Regions from separate parts of the Atlantibacter sp. genome, predicted to be linked through region 2. Evidence: predicted binding sites of a transcription regulator. Region 2 holds the regulator's gene; the other holds the start of a gene.
What was found. The regulator sigma-54, encoded in region 2, starts transcription at its own class of promoters, with help from an activator protein. The targets are predictions, from matches to a motif close to GTTGGCACANNTTTCGCTNT.
Positions count from the first base shown of each region.

Region 1: a site for sigma-54 is predicted at 4,619-4,638, ahead of hypA (hydrogenase maturation nickel metallochaperone HypA). Genes of this name have one in related genera too.

Region 1 covers NZ_DAMBQK010000003.1:46,029-53,795, forward strand. Annotated here, with positions in the region: gene RT120_RS04160 (hypothetical protein) at 1-125, shown strand, start outside; gene RT120_RS04165 (biofilm development regulator YmgB/AriR family protein) at 186-434, opposite strand; partial or broken gene RT120_RS21740 (hypothetical protein) at 507-710, opposite strand; gene hypE (hydrogenase expression/formation protein HypE) at 966-1,976, opposite strand; gene hypD (hydrogenase formation protein HypD) at 1,973-3,094, opposite strand; gene RT120_RS04180 (HypC/HybG/HupF family hydrogenase formation chaperone) at 3,094-3,372, opposite strand; gene hypB (hydrogenase nickel incorporation protein HypB) at 3,363-4,235, opposite strand; gene hypA (hydrogenase maturation nickel metallochaperone HypA) at 4,239-4,589, opposite strand; gene RT120_RS04195 (helix-turn-helix domain-containing protein) at 4,826-5,431, opposite strand; gene RT120_RS04200 (helix-turn-helix domain-containing protein) at 5,541-6,203, opposite strand; gene RT120_RS04205 (fimbrial protein) at 6,559-7,086, shown strand; gene RT120_RS04210 (molecular chaperone) at 7,142-7,767, shown strand, end outside.
Region 2 covers NZ_DAMBQK010000017.1:7,937-15,703, reverse strand. Annotated here, with positions in the region: gene arcB (aerobic respiration two-component sensor histidine kinase ArcB) at 1-879, shown strand, start outside; gene elbB (isoprenoid biosynthesis glyoxalase ElbB) at 1,108-1,761, shown strand; gene mtgA (monofunctional biosynthetic peptidoglycan transglycosylase) at 1,758-2,486, shown strand; gene npr (PTS phosphocarrier protein NPr) at 2,500-2,772, opposite strand; gene rapZ (RNase adapter RapZ) at 2,769-3,623, opposite strand; gene ptsN (PTS IIA-like nitrogen regulatory protein PtsN) at 3,684-4,163, opposite strand; gene hpf (ribosome hibernation promoting factor) at 4,247-4,534, opposite strand; gene rpoN (RNA polymerase factor sigma-54) at 4,557-5,990, opposite strand; gene lptB (LPS export ABC transporter ATP-binding protein) at 6,157-6,882, opposite strand; gene lptA (lipopolysaccharide ABC transporter substrate-binding protein LptA) at 6,889-7,449, opposite strand; gene lptC (LPS export ABC transporter periplasmic protein LptC) at 7,418-7,767, opposite strand, start outside.

The DNA.
Region 1 (7,767 bases), on a different contig from region 2:
CTATTACGGCGCGAAATCTTTTACAAGTACTTCACGCCCAGGACATTATGTCGACAAATGCGCGTCAAAAGGCAGTGCTCGTGTCAGCCCGCCAGTTCCTGAAGCTAAAAATGCTCAGAGATTGAACAGTCAAAAAATGCCCTTGCAGTGACGCCAAAGGCATCGTCTCCGATTATCCGCGCCGTTTAAATATTGTCCGGCGTTGCCTGGACAATCATCTCCAGCGCATTGCGATAGATATCCAGCTTTAGGACATCCTTCTCACATTCGATCTGTTGAATCAGGGTAAGGATGAGATCTTTACTCTGTACCACTCCTCTCTGAGTACGCAGCTCCCGCGTGAGATCTGCAATGAGTTTTGTTTCAGCCTCATATGCTTGCGCGTTTTTGCCAAAGTAGACATTTATCTGGTTTTCTGTTGCTGAGCTGTGCATTTCCATTCCTGTATCATTGTTAACGGCCTCAAAATTGTGATGATGAGCGCCAAACCCTGATAAACGTAGTCATCAAAATGTGACGTAGCAATAATCCTTTTGAAATTTTTTTGTTATCAGTTCTCTCTTAACGACCTGAAAACATTTACCATTCTTATATATCAGGCAGTGGACGAAATACCGCTTCAACAACTTGAGGCTATCTGCAAGAAAAAGGGCTGCCAGGTGAATATCAATAGCGTTAAACACACCAAAAATACACACCAAATCAGGGCATTTCGCGGCTGTTTCATCGCTTTCCTCTCCTTGCCTTGCGGCGGTAAGAGGCTATCCTGATGTTGTTGGTGCATAGGATAGCCTCGTTGGTTAATTGAAAAATGACCTTCGGGGCTTTCTTCTTTCTGCCTCACAACAACACCTCACTACCCTGCATTAATGAGGCAAAAAGCCTCAAGCGCCGGCGCCATCTTACGCCCGCACTTTTTCCGCTCTACAAAACAGACTGTCCACAAAGAGAGATTCCGCGATTGATTAACAAATTCGCGGCAAAGGTTCAGAAAACGGCAGCTCCAGCGTCCGCTTGACGCCATACAGCCCGGTGAGCCGTACGCCTTTGCGCTCGACTACTTCGCCAATCAGCGTGGCGTCACGTCCCAGCGGATGCTGGCGCAGCACCTCGATAATCGCCGGGGCGGCGTCGCGTTCAACGGCTATGACCAGTTTGCCTTCGTTAGCGAAATTCACTGCCTCGAGTCCCAGCAACTCGCAGAGTCCCCGAACAGCCTGTTTGACCGGCAAATCGCGTTCGTTAAGTTCGATGCCGCAACCGCTGCTGGCGGCGAATTCATGCGCCACGGCGTTCACGCCGCCGCGCGTGGCATCGCGCATCGCCTTAATCCCCGGCAGGTGGCGAATGGCCTGAATCAGCGGCGTCAGCACCGCGCAGTCGCTCTCCAGCGCGCCGTCGATCCCCAGTTGCTCACGCAAATTGAGAATGGTTGCGCCATGATCCCCTAAAGTACCGGTGACGATCAGCATATCTCCGGCACGGATAGTTTGCGCCGCCCAGTGAATGTCCTGCGGAATTGCGCCAATGCCCGCCGTGTTGATAAATAATTTATCCGCCGCGCCGCGCGGCACCACTTTGGTGTCGCCGGTGACGATGGTCATCCCTTCAGCGTGAGCGGTGGCCGCCATGCTGTTGACCACCTGCTCCAGCATCTCCATCGACAGGCCTTCTTCAAGGATAAATCCGCACGAGAGCCAGCGCGGAATGGCTCCGCTGACCGCAACGTCGTTCGCCGTGCCGCACACTGCCAGCTTGCCGATGTTGCCGCCGGGAAAGAACAGCGGATCGATAACGTAGCTGTCGGTAGAAAACGCCAGCCTGTCGCCTCGTGCGGTGAGTTCCGCCAGCGGGATCCGCGCCTGGTCTTCCTGAATGCTGAGTAAAGGATTAGAAAACGCCTGCATAAACAGTTGGTTGATTAACTGCTGCATCGCCTGACCGCCGTTGCCGTGGGCAAGGGTAACGCTCTTCATACTTCACACTCCGTGGAACGATATTGATACCAGGCGGCGCAAGCGCCTTCCGATGACACCATCAGGGCACCAAAGGCATTTTGCGGGTTGCAGTGCTCGCCAAACAGCGGGCACTGGGCGGGTTTGCAGCGCCCGGTCAGCACATCGCCACAGCGGGCGCGCGGATCGTCGTACACCTGCTGCGGTGTAAGCTGAAAGTGCCGCTCGGCGTCGAAATGGGCATAGCGGGCGGTGAGCCGCACGCCGGAATCCTCAATCACGCCCAGCCCGCGCCATTCGCTATCGCCCTGTACGCAAAATACCTCATCAATGGCCTGTTGCGCCGCCAGGCTACCAGCATCCGGCACCACGCGTTTGTACTGGTTTTCCACCAGGCTGTGCCGGGCGATTTTTTGCTCCACCAGCATCAACACGCCCTGTAGCAAATCAATAGGTTCAAACCCCGCGACCACCAGCGGGCGCTGGAATTCATCGGCGATAAAATGATACGCCGCCGTGCCAATCACCATGCTGACGTGCCCCGGCGCGAGGAACGAATCGATACCGTTGTCCGGCTGTTCCAGCAGGCTGCGCAAGGTAGGGATCAGGGTGATGTGCTGGCAGAAGAAGAAGAAATTATTCAGATTACGCCGCTTCGCCTGCTGTAGAGTGATGGCGGTAGTGGGCATGGTGGTTTCAAAACCCAACCCGAAGAACACCACTTTGCGATCCGGGTTAGCTTCGGCCAGTTTTAAGGCATCCAGCGGGGAGTAGATAATCCGCACGTCCGCACCGCGCGCTTTGGCATCCATCAGCGAGCCGTTTTTACCCGGTACGCGCATGGCGTCGCCAAAGGTACAGAAAATCACGTCAGGATGGCTGGCGATCTCCAGACAGCTATCAATACGCCCCATCGGCAGTACGCACACCGGGCAGCCGGGGCCGTGGATAAACTCGATATTGTCCGGCAGCAGTTGATCGAGGCCGAACTTGAAGATGGCGTGAGTGTGGCCACCGCACACTTCCATAATCCGCAGCGGGCGCTGTGCGTCATAGGGTAACAACGGGGCACGGGCTTTTAATACTTCAATCAGCGCCATCACACGCTCGGGATCGCGGTACTCATCGACATAACGCATCAGCGATGCTCCTCCGGGAACAACAACACGCCCACGTCGGGCTCGACTTCATACATATTGTGCAGCGCTTCCAGGGTTTCCCTGGCTTCCTGCTCGTCAATCACGCTCATGGCAAAGCCAACATGGACTAATACCCACTGGCCGACACGTGAATTGCCGTGTTCATCGTGGGTGCCCACCAGGGTTAAATCCACGTCACGCCTGGCGCCGCTCACGTCAATCAGCCCACTGTTACCGGGGCCGATTTCTCGGATCTGGCCGGGGATGCCTATGCACATCGTTGCGCCTCCAGCCAGGCGAGCCAGGCATCCATGCCCTCACCCGTGGTGGCGGAAACCAGCATGATTTCGATATCCGGATTCACCGCCCGGGCGCTGGCGAGGCAGGCATCGAGATCGAAGGTGAGATACGGCAGTAAATCGACTTTGTTCAGCAACATGACCGAGGCGGCAGCGAACATATGCGGATATTTAAGCGGCTTGTCTTCCCCTTCGGTCACCGACAGCACCGCGACTTTATGGCGCTCGCCCAGGTCGAAGCTGGCCGGGCACACCAGGTTGCCGACGTTTTCGATAAACAGGATGCCGTTATTATCCAGCGGCAGGCGCTGCATGGCGTCATGGATCATTTGCGCATCAAGGTGGCAACCTTTACCCGTATTCACCTGAATCGCTGGCGTGCCGGTAGCGCGGATGCGCTCGGCGTCATTCACGGTTTGCTGGTCGCCTTCGATAACCGCGCATGGCACCGTGCCATGCAGGCGTTTCAGGGTTTCAGTCAGTAAGGTGGTTTTACCGGAGCCGGGACTGGACACCAGGTTCAGCACCAGTTGCTCGCGGGCCGCGAAACGGGCGCGGTTGCGAATGGCAAGCTGGTTGTTTTTATCCAGCACGTCGATTTCGATTTCCAGCATCCGCCGCTGGCTCATGCCCGGTGCGTGGGTACCGGCTTCGCCGTGGCCGTAATGCAGATCGCCCTGCCCGCTTTCGCTGGGGCTGAAATCCTGGGTACGGATAGCGTTGATGTGCATCTTAGGACGCGCAGCCGGTGCAAAAGGCGCGCTGCGAAAGGCGGAGTGCGGGTTGCGCTCGTCACCTTCAATATAAAGGTTGCCTTCGGCGCAACCGCATGTGGTACACATAATTTACTCCTGAGCGATTTCCATTCGTTTTATCTGCAAACCTTCGTCGGCAACGATGTTTAATTGATCGCAGCCGCAATGCGGGCATTGCCGCACGCGCTGGGACAGCAGCGTGACGTATTGCTGGCATTCAGGGCACCAACACTCGGCATCTTGCTGCTCAATGTGCAGTTCGCAGCCTTCTGCCAGGCTATCCCGGCAGATAAGATCAAAACAAAACTCCAGCGCGCTGCGCTCTACGCACGAGAACGCGCCGATTTTTAACCACACCGCCGTGACTTTACGGGCATTGTGCCGGACGGCTTGCTGTTCGATTAATTCCAGGGCCCGCTGGCAAAGCGTGAGTTCATGCATAGCGCCTCCTTATTATTTCCGACACAGATAAAGCAATAACTGCGCCAGAAGCAGAGGAGGCGTAAAGCGAATTCCCGTTACCGTGGCGCGGGTATTTTATTACCCGCCATCAGCGCGTTGCTTTGTCCAGGTTCAAAGATCATGGCATTCACGCAGGGTATCGATCACAAGGAGGAATTAATGGCATGTCGGCAGGTGTCGACAAAAATGCCGAAACCCGGTGAAGATGTAGGGACCTAGAACCCGGCGGGCAGCGAATTAATGACCACCAGCTTTCCCTGTTCAAGCCGGATGTATCCGCCTTTTTTCAGCTCAGCGAGCATTTTCATCACGCTGCTGCGGGACAGGCGGGTGCGATCGAGGATGTACTGATAAGCCGCAGTGCTATTGCGGACCGAGGCAGGCTCTTCCATCAGGCTCATTAACTGATAGCAGACCAGCTCATAGGTCGTCGGCGCGGTGAGGATTTCATTGTAGATAAACAGTTTATTGGTGATATGCAGCATATGTTTCGCCACCCGATCCCAGAGCTGCTTTTCGTCAACCCGCTGCATGATCTGTGTTCGGGCCAGGGTTGCGACTTCGCAGGGTTCTTTAGCCCGCATAATGATGCGAGAGGAAATCGCGCCCATCCACCCCAGCGCCAGCGGTGCGCTCACGGTGCCCATTAAAAGCGAATCGTCGCTGCGTTCCAGCGTCAGCGTGCCCAGCCGGACAAAATGGCACACCGGTTCACCCTTCTGGTGAAACGGTAATTTGCTGCCTTTCGGCCAGGTCATAAAGTCCTCATCCTGAGTCAATTCGTCAAGTAACTGCGCCGCCCAGGGAGAGGGTAATTTCATCAGGGAAACAGGATCATCGCTGTTCATCGCGTTTATTCGCAAACCCGTTATGTCGATGGTTTTAGCATACGCATAATTGCGCAGTCTTACCTGTAGCAGGTTAAAAATTTTAGTACTTCAAGGGTATCCGTTGAGGAATATCCATCAGCACGCCGCGCCGGGTCGTGATATAACCGCCCTTTCTGAGATCGGCTAAGATTTTCATAATGCTACTGCGAGAGAGAAAGGTGCGCGTTTGTATATAGTTTGCCGCCGTAATGCTCAGTCTTATTTCTGTAGATTCCTCCATCAATTCATACAATTGTGAGCGGATAATATCGTAAGAGGAGGGCGCATAAATACGTGTGCAATGTTCGTATATCCGCCCTGCGGTATAAATCAATACCTTCGCGAGGCTCTGCCAGAGATTATGTTCAGCAATAATACGGTTAGCCTCGCATAGCGGAATACTTGCAATAAGAGAGTCTTCCAGCGTTTGCATATGCAAATAATTAGCATCGGCATTTTGGTTACTTAATCCAAAGACATAAGGAGCCGATTCTGAATTCAGCATAAAACAATCACGACTGCGAAAGAGTGCAACGGTTCCTTCCAATAATAGAAAACATTGCCGAGAATGATACGTTTCATAGTTAATAATTTGTTTTGCATTTGTTCTGAAAAGGTTAGCATGTGGCAAAAGGCAGTCAATAAGCTTCTCGATATGAGGTGCCGGTTTATAAGCCAGTGCTTCATACATGTTTGATTGCACTGTGTTTTTAGTCTCAGGCATAGCGTTAACGCCTCCCTCTCACTGTTTAGTATCATATTGCGATGGATCAATTATGAATCACCCCCATATAATTAGTGAATGAATGAATTAGTGTAAAATTACACCAAAACATCACTTGAGATAATAGGTGCATTTATAACAGAATCGACTTGAAAGAAAACGAGCCATGATTGTTTGCAGTAGACGCATTGTATTTATTTACTAATGCCATGCCATAAGGACACAAGTCTATTGTTTCCAGAGACCTTATTTACAGCTGTTACATAGCTTCACCCATATCATAAATCTATAACCGATCTTAATCGGAAGCTCGTTTTACTTTTATAAAAGACATCTATTACAAGGACATAATATTATGAAAAATCTACTGGCTATTACCTTTGCTGCAACGGCGACTTTCGGTATTTCCGCGGCGAATGCGGCAGACGGCACGATTAATTTTATGGGTGAGATCCTCGATCAAGCCTGTACTGTCGATATTGGCGCTGATAACACTATGACCGTTGATATGGGGCGGGTAGCAAAAACCACATTCCAGAATGCTGGCGATGAAGCGGCTCCGACAAAATTTACCATTCGCTTAATTAACTGCCCGGCCTCCGTTAACGCGGCACAGGTTAAGTTTGATGGCGCAAACGATGGCAGTGACAGTTCCCTGCTGGCTATTAGCGGCGGAGGAGCTAGCGCCAGCGGTGTGGCAATTAAACTGATGACGGCGGATAAAGCGCCCCTGGGCTTAAACCAGACCAATGGTTATAACTATGTGTTAAGCAGCACCATGGATAATAACCTGGATTTCTATGCTGCCTATCGCGCTACGCTAGTCGGCGTTGTTCCCGGCGCTGCGAATGCATTAGCTAACTTCACCGTTAACTACAACTAATTATTCTCTATGCTGTAATGGGGGCCAGTCTCTGGCCCCTGTATTGAGGTTTCCAATGAAGATGTTATCTGGCGCATTAGCGGTATTTGTGCTGATGAGCACGGCTGTTTCTGGCGCAAACGCAGGGGTTATTATTGGCGGTACGCGGGTGGTGTATCAGGGAAATAAAAAAGAAGCGTCTTTGAGCGTCAATAATCCCGACAAAGTGGCCTACTTAATTCAGTCCTGGGTTGACACGCCGACGCCGAATGCGGCCAAAGTGCCGTTTATTATTACGCCGCCGCTGTATCGTCTGGATAGCGGGCAGCAGAATGAGATGCGCATTATCAGGTCCGGCAATTTGCCAGAGGATAAAGAGTCTCTATTCTGGCTTAATATCAAGTCTATTCCGTCTGTGGCAAAGCGAGATAATACGATTCAGATAGCCGTTAAGACCCGAATAAAATTAATTTATCGCCCCGAATCACTAACCCAGACACCAGAGGAACAGGCTGAAAAACTCCAGTGGTCGAAAGTGAATAACGCCCTTCAGGTAAATAACCCGACGCCCTATTACATTAATTTTAATGAAATTACCGTCGCGGGTAAGCGATTAGATGACGTCACTTTCGTTGCGCCGCAATCATCAGCGCGCTTTATCCTGCCGTCGGGAGTAAGTTCCAGTACGCTCAATTTCAAAAT
Region 2 (7,767 bases):
ACCGTCAGCAGCCATCCGGGCAAAGGCTCGGTCTTTACTCTGACGGTACAGGCGCCGCGCGTGGCGGAAGAGATCGACAGTACCTCTGACGATGACGATATGCCGCTGCCGGCGCTGCATGTGCTGCTGGTTGAAGATATCGAACTGAACGTGATTGTCGCCCGCTCGGTGCTGGAAAAAATGGGTAACAGCGTCGATGTGGCAATGACCGGCCAGGAAGCGCTTGATATGTTTAAACTGGGTGAATATGACCTGGTGCTGCTGGATATCCAGCTTCCGGACATGACCGGGCTGGACATTTCCCGCAAACTGACCAGCCAGTTTGACGCCAGTGAACTGCCACCGCTGGTGGCGTTAACGGCCAACGTTTTGAAAGACAAAGGTGAATATTTGGCGGCGGGCATGGATGACGTGCTCAGTAAACCGCTATCTGTCCCGGCGCTTACCGCCATGATCAAGAAGTTCTGGGATTCCCGTTCTAACCATGAGGAGAGGATCGTGTCACTCGAACAACACAGCAAACAGAACGCATTGCTGGATGTCGCAATGCTGGAGCAGTACATGGAACTGGTTGGGCCGAAACTGATCACAGACGGTCTTGCCGTGTTTGAGAAAATGATGCCGGGCTACCTGAGCGTCCTGGATTCCAATCTGACCGCCCGGGATCAAAAAGGGATCGTCGAGGAAGGCCATAAGATCAAAGGCGCGGCAGGATCGATCGGTTTACGCCATCTCCAGCAGGTCGCGCAGCAGATCCAGTCTCCGGATCTTCCGGCATGGTGGGATAACGTCGGCGAATGGATCGAAGAGCTGAAACAGGAGTGGCAAAACGACGTGGCGGTGTTGAAAGCGTGGGTAGCGAGCGCTCCAAAAAAATGACCCCGGCTATACCGGGGTGCGCGAATACTGCGCCAACACCAGGGAAATCGAGGCCATGTTAATGGTGTTGTGTTAGTCGGGTAACATGGCCGGGTAGATGAAACTGCACGTGCATTAAGATAGCAAAACTTAAATTTATTGTTACGTGAATCAGTTAAATGTGTGAAGCATAGCGTTTTATAAGCGTAATTAATCTGCTTCGGGATGTCGGAAGAAAGGAAAATCGCGATGAAAAAAGTAGGCGTGGTGCTGGCAGGATGTGGCGTTTATGACGGCGCTGAAATCCATGAAGCGGTGATCACTTTACTGGCGTTGGCACGGCAGGGCGCGCAGGCTTGTTGCTTCGCACCGGATAAACCCCAGGCCGATGTGATCAACCATTTGACCGGGGATCCTATGGCGGAAAGCCGCAATGTGCTGATCGAAGCAGCGCGTATTGCCCGTGGCGCGATCAAACCCCTTAGCGCGGCCAATGCCCGTGAACTGGATGCGCTGATCGTACCCGGCGGCTTTGGTGCGGCGAAAAACCTCAGCAACTTCGCCAGCCAGGGCAGTGAATGCGCCGTCGATCCTGAATTAAAGCGCCTGGTACAGGCGATGCACGCGGCGGGTAAACCGCTGGGGTTTCTGTGTATCGCCCCCGCGATGCTGCCAAAACTGATCCCCGCGCCGCTGCGCCTGACTATCGGCACCGATATCGATACCGCCGAAGTTATTGAAGAAATGGGCGGCGAACATGTGCCATGCCCGGTTGAAGATATCGTGGTCGACGAAGAGAACAAGCTGGTGACCACCCCGGCTTATATGCTGGCCAAACGTATTGATGAAGCGGCAGACGGCATTGAGAAACTGGTCGTCAGGGTGCTGGATCTGTGCGAATGACGCGGGGCCGCTTGCCGATCGTCGGTACGCTAAAACGGTGGATTGTCCGGTTACTGTTAGGGGTTTTTGGCTTGTGGATTGCCGGGATCCTGATGTTCAGCATGCTGCCGGTGCCTTTTTCCGCCGTGATGATTGAGCGGCAGCTTTCCGCCTGGCTGCACGGTGATTTCGGCTATGTGGCGCACTCTGACTGGGTCGGTATGGATGAGATCTCGCCGTGGATGGGCCTCGCGGTTATCGCGGCTGAGGATCAAAAATTCCAGGAGCACTGGGGGTTTGATATGGCGGCGATCCAGAAAGCTGTCGCCCATAATGAGCGCAATGAAACCCGCATTCGCGGCGCGTCGACGCTGTCTCAGCAAACGGCAAAAAATATGTTTCTGTGGGACGGCAGAAGCTGGCTGCGCAAGGGGCTGGAAGCCGGTTTAACCGTGGGGATCGAGACGGTATGGAGCAAGCGGCGGATCCTGACGGTATACCTTAACGTCGCCGAATTTGGCAACGGGATCTTTGGCGTGGAAGCCGCCGCGCAGCACTATTTTAATAAGCCAGCCAGCAGGCTTAGCGCTTCGCAGGCCGCATTGCTGGCCGCTGTGCTGCCAAACCCGCTGCGTTTTAAAGCGGATGCGCCGTCAGGCTACGTGCGTTCGCGGCAGGCCTGGATCCTGCGTCAAATGCAGCAGCTTGGTGGGGAGTCGTTTATGGCGCAGCACAAGCTTGATTGAGCGCGCCGGAAGGTTAGTCTTCGTCGAAACCCGCGTTAAACAACGCAATTACCGCTGCCAGCGCTTCGACTTCCTGCGGGCCATTGGCTTCGATTTCAATATGACCGCCCTGGGCGGAATCCAGCATCAACAGGCCGATAACGCTGCTGGCTTCCGCTTCGGTGCCCGCCTCGTTTCGTAATAACACTTCCGCATCAAAGCTTTGCACTAATTCGAAAAGCTTCATTGCCGGGCGTGCATGCATGCCCAGCTTATTGGTGATTTCAACGGTTTGTTTGACGGTCATGTTTTACGTTTTTCCAGCGTGCGATGGCGGGACTGGACGTTTTTGCCGCGCGAGCGGAAGTAATCAGCCAGTTGCTCGGCAATGTACACAGAGCGGTGTTTGCCGCCAGTACAGCCAATGGCCACCGTTAAGTAGCTACGGTTGTTGGTTTCCAGCATCGGCAGCCACAACTCAAGATAGCTGCGCGTCTGGTAGATAAAGTTATGCACCTCGGTGTGGCGGTCTAAAAACGCCGCGACCGGTTTATCCAGACCGGTCATCGGACGGAGTTTCGGGTCCCAGTGCGGGTTAGGCAAAAAGCGCACGTCAAACACGTAATCCGCATCGATAGGGATGCCGTGTTTAAAGCCAAAGGATTCGAACACCATGGTCAGTTCACGCTCGCGTTTACCCAACAGGCGGGTACGCAGCATTTCCGCCAGTTCGTGGACAGACATCTCAGAAGTATCGACGATCAAATCAGCGCGGGAACGCAGCGGCTCCAGCAGATCGCTTTCTTTGTCGATAGCGCTTTCCAGTGAGAGATTCTTGCTGGAAAGAGGATGCAGGCGACGGGTATCGCTGTAACGGCGGATCAGCGTATTGCGATCGGCATCGAGAAACAGCAACTGCGGCGAGAAGGTATCCGGCAGGTTGTTCATCGCCTGTTCGAAAATTTCCGGTGATTCCGGCATGTTGCGAACGTCAATGCTGACAGCGGCGGAAATATGATTATCCGAAAGCGTCCGGGCAAGATCGGGTAAGAGCACAACCGGCAGGTTGTCTACGCAATAGAACCCCATATCTTCCAGCGCACGCAACGCCACGGACTTTCCTGAGCCTGAGCGTCCGCTGACAATCATCAATACCATCTCGATTTCTCCCACACGGCGGGCTGCTTCGGTACAGCCAGGGTGACTTCCTCCACCCAATTATTCACTTTGGTTTTCATTGCTGCCTTCAGTAATGATCTGATACAGCTCTTCGTCGCTTTGCGCGGCACGCAGGCGGCGGCAAATCGTTTTGTCCGCCAGACGCTTCGCCACTAATGACAGGGTATGCAAATGCGTTTTAGTTTGATCTGCCGGGACCAGTAAGGCAAACAGCAGGTCTACGGGTTGGTTATCAATGGCATCGAATGCGATAGGCGTCTCAAGCTGCACAAACACGCCTACGGCGCGCAAGGTATCTTCTTCCAGTTTGCCGTGTGGAATGGCAATGCCGTTGCCGATACCGGTACTGCCCATACGTTCGCGGGTCAGGATCGCTTCAAATACCACTTGTGGCGGCAGGCTTAACTGTTTTGCGGCCAGTTCGCTGACGATTTCCAGAGCGCGTTTTTTGCTCTGGCAGTGAACACCGCTGCGGGTACATTCCTGGTTAAGGACACTGCTCAAATCATAAGTCATCATATTTTCACCTAAGCATTCTCAATGCCAACGGCTCGTCGTCAGTGACCACGAGCCGTTGAAACACCAGGTAAACGCCCGGACTCTTAATGTTGTTTTAGTTTATCTTTATGTTTAGTCAATTGACGCGCCAGTTTATCAATAAGCCCGTCGATGGCTGCATACATGTCTTGCCCTTCCGCACTGGCATGAATCTCCCCACCGTTCACATGCAGAGTCGCATCCGAAATGTGAGTGACCTTCTCCACTTTCAGCACAATATAGACCTGGTTTATCCTTTCAAAATACTGCTCCAGCTTGGCGAACTTCGTGTTCAAAAACTCGCGCAAAGATTCAGTGATTTCGACGTTATGTCCTGTGATGTTGAGCTGCATAGTGTCTTCCTTATCGGTTATGTCAGACCAGTTGTTTACGCTGGTTTGACGGCGGAATGGACAGAGACTCTCGATATTTGGCGACGGTACGGCGTGCCACCATGATACCTTGTTCAGACAGCATGGAGGTCAGTTTACTGTCGCTCAGGGGTTTTGCCGGATTCTCGCCGGCGATTAATTTCTTCACCAGAGCCCGAATAGCGGTGGAGGAGGCTTCGCCGCCGCCTTCAGTATTCACATGGCTGGAGAAGAAATACTTCAGTTCAAAAATGCCGCGCGGGCTATGCAAATATTTTTGGGTCGTGACGCGCGAAATCGTCGATTCGTGCATTTCGACGGCCTGGGCGATATCTGCCAGCACCATCGGTTTCATATGCTCTTCACCCTGTTCAAAAAACGCCTGCTGCTGTTCTACAATGCAGCGGCTAACACGTAACAGGGTGTCGTTGCGGCTTTCCAGGCTCTTAATCAACCAGCGTGCTTCCTGAAGGTTGCTGCGGATAAACTGGCCATCGGCGTCGTTGCGGGCGCTACTGCCCATCGAGGCATAATGCTGATTGATCTTTAAACGCGGAATACTGTCGGCATTGAGTTCTACCGTCCAGACGCCGTTGTGTTTGCGCACCAGCACATCCGGGATGACATATTCCGGCTCGCTGGTTTGAATCGACTGGCCCGGCCTGGGATCGAGGGACTGGATAAAATTGACCGCTTCTTTGAGGATGTCTTCTTTGAGCCGCGTCACGCGCATTAGCGTGCGGAAATCGTGATTCGCCAGCAGATCGAGATATTCGCTGACGATCAGCCGTGACTCTTCCAGCCAGGGGGTGTCTTTGGCATATTGCGAAAGCTGGATCAACAAGCAATCTCGCAAATCCCGCGCGGCGACGCCGACAGGATCAAAACGCTGGATGCGCTTCAGTACGGCTTCGACTTCTTCAATATCCGTTTCGTCATCCCCGACGCTTTCCAGAATATCTTCCAGCGACACGGTGAGATAGCCGGTGTCGTCCACGGCATCGACGATAGACGTGGCAATCGCGCGGTCGGTATCGGAAAAGGGGGTCAGTTCAACCTGCCACATCAGGTAATCCTGGAGTGACTGGGTGGTTTCGCCCTGATAGATGGGCAGTTCGTCATCCTGATAATCCACCCCGTTACCCGAAGGTGTGCCGGCGGTGTAGATTTCGTCCCAACTGGCGTCTAACGGCAGTTCGTCCGGCATCTCTTTCTGTTCAAGTGCGTCGGCGGTGTCCAGCGTTTCAGTATCACGGGCTTCCTGAGTGTCTATCTCATCATGAGAGTCGGTTTGCTCCAGCAACGGATTGCTGTCCAGCGCCTGTTGCAGCTCCTGCTGGAGTTCTAACGTAGACAGCTGCAACAAGCGGATCGCCTGTTGCAGTTGCGGCGTCATGGCAAGCTGTTGGCTTAGCCTCAGTTGCAAACCTTGCTTCATATTCAGAGCAACATTCCTCAGGTTTATACCCTAACTGTACAACCTCTCTGGCATCGAAAGCCGATGCAGGGAAGCGGCAAGGGGTACTTACGTCAATTATACCTGCACAGGCAGATTCTGAAGCTTCGTCAGGGAGCTTCAACCCTCTGTGATTTGCTCTACCGTATCAGAGTCTGAACTCTTCCCCAAGATACACACGTTTAACCTGTTCGTCTTGCAGGATTTGGTCAGGCGTACCGTGCGCAATCAGGTTGCCCTGGCTCACGATATAAGCGCGCTCGCAGACCGCCAGCGTTTCGCGGACGTTGTGGTCGGTGATCAGTACGCCGAGGCCGCTGTCGCGCAGGTGCTCAATAATACGTTTAATATCAATTACCGAGATGGGATCTACCCCAGCAAACGGCTCATCAAGCAGAATAAATTTGGGATTCGCCGCCAGCGCGCGGGCAATTTCAACGCGGCGACGTTCACCGCCGGACAGCGACTGACCGAGGCTATTACGCAAGTGGTCGATGTGGAACTCTTCCATCAACTCGACGGCGCGGTCTTCACGCTGTTCGTTGGTGAGATCGTCACGGATCTGCAACACCGCCATCAGGTTGTCATAAACGCTCAGGCGGCGAAAAATCGACGCTTCCTGCGGGAGGTAACCAATACCGCGACGGGCGCGGGCATGCAAAGGCAGCAGGCTGATGTCTTCATCATCAATGATGATATTCCCGGCATCGCGCGGGACAATTCCCACCACCATATAGAACGTCGTGGTCTTGCCCGCACCGTTCGGGCCGAGCAGACCCACAATTTCACCTGAATTCACCGTCAGGCTGACATCCTCGACGACGCGGCGGCCTTTATAGGCTTTGGCGAGGTTTTTCGCTGTTAATGTTGCCATAAAAAATTAGTTACTCTTGTTGGGCGCTGGCGCATTGGCGGCGGGTTTGTTCTTGTCCTGCAACTGCGACGGCACCAGCACGGTCGTCACGCGTTTGCCCTTATCGCTAAACGCCTGCATCTTCTGCTCTTTGACCAGGTAGGTGATTTTGTCGCCCTTGATGTTGCTGTCCAACTGCTCAAGGAAGGCATTGCCGGTCAGGGTCACAAAGTCATTTTGCAGTTCATAATGCATGGTATCGGCACGGCCTTTCACCGGTTTGCCGTTGTCCTGCATCTGGAAAAAGGTGGCGGGTTTACCGTAGCCGTCGATCACCTCTTTGCCGCTCTCGCCGCCCGGACGGGTGACAACCACTTTGTCGGCATTGATTTTGATCGTGCCCTGGGTCACCACGACGTTACCGGTGAAGGTCACGATGTTGCCCTGCATATCCAGCGACTGTTGATCGGATTCGATATGAATCGGCTGATCGGTGTCACCGGTCAACGCCAGCGCTGGAAAAGCCGCCGCCAGCAACGCACCGGATAAGGCAAGGTTAAGGCTGAGTTTGTTTATTTGGAATTTCATAGGACGTTCTAACCTTTTCAATCAGCTCGGCAGTTTTGCTGCGTAAGTTTCCGCGCATTTTCAGGCCGCTGGAGTTAAAGCTGGTGCCGTATAACGTCACCAGATCGTCTGACGCCACATCCTGCGTCAGCAGATTGATCTGCGCGTTATCGGTAGTAATTTTGCGTAATTGCGCTTCAGGGGTCAGCGCGTCAACAACGACATTGCCATACAGATACAGCATCCTGTCATTAGTCAGTTTGGCTTTATCTGACTTGATTGACCAGGTAGGAACTTTGTTGGCATCCAGCATGATCATGACAGGTTTCGTAAACCACG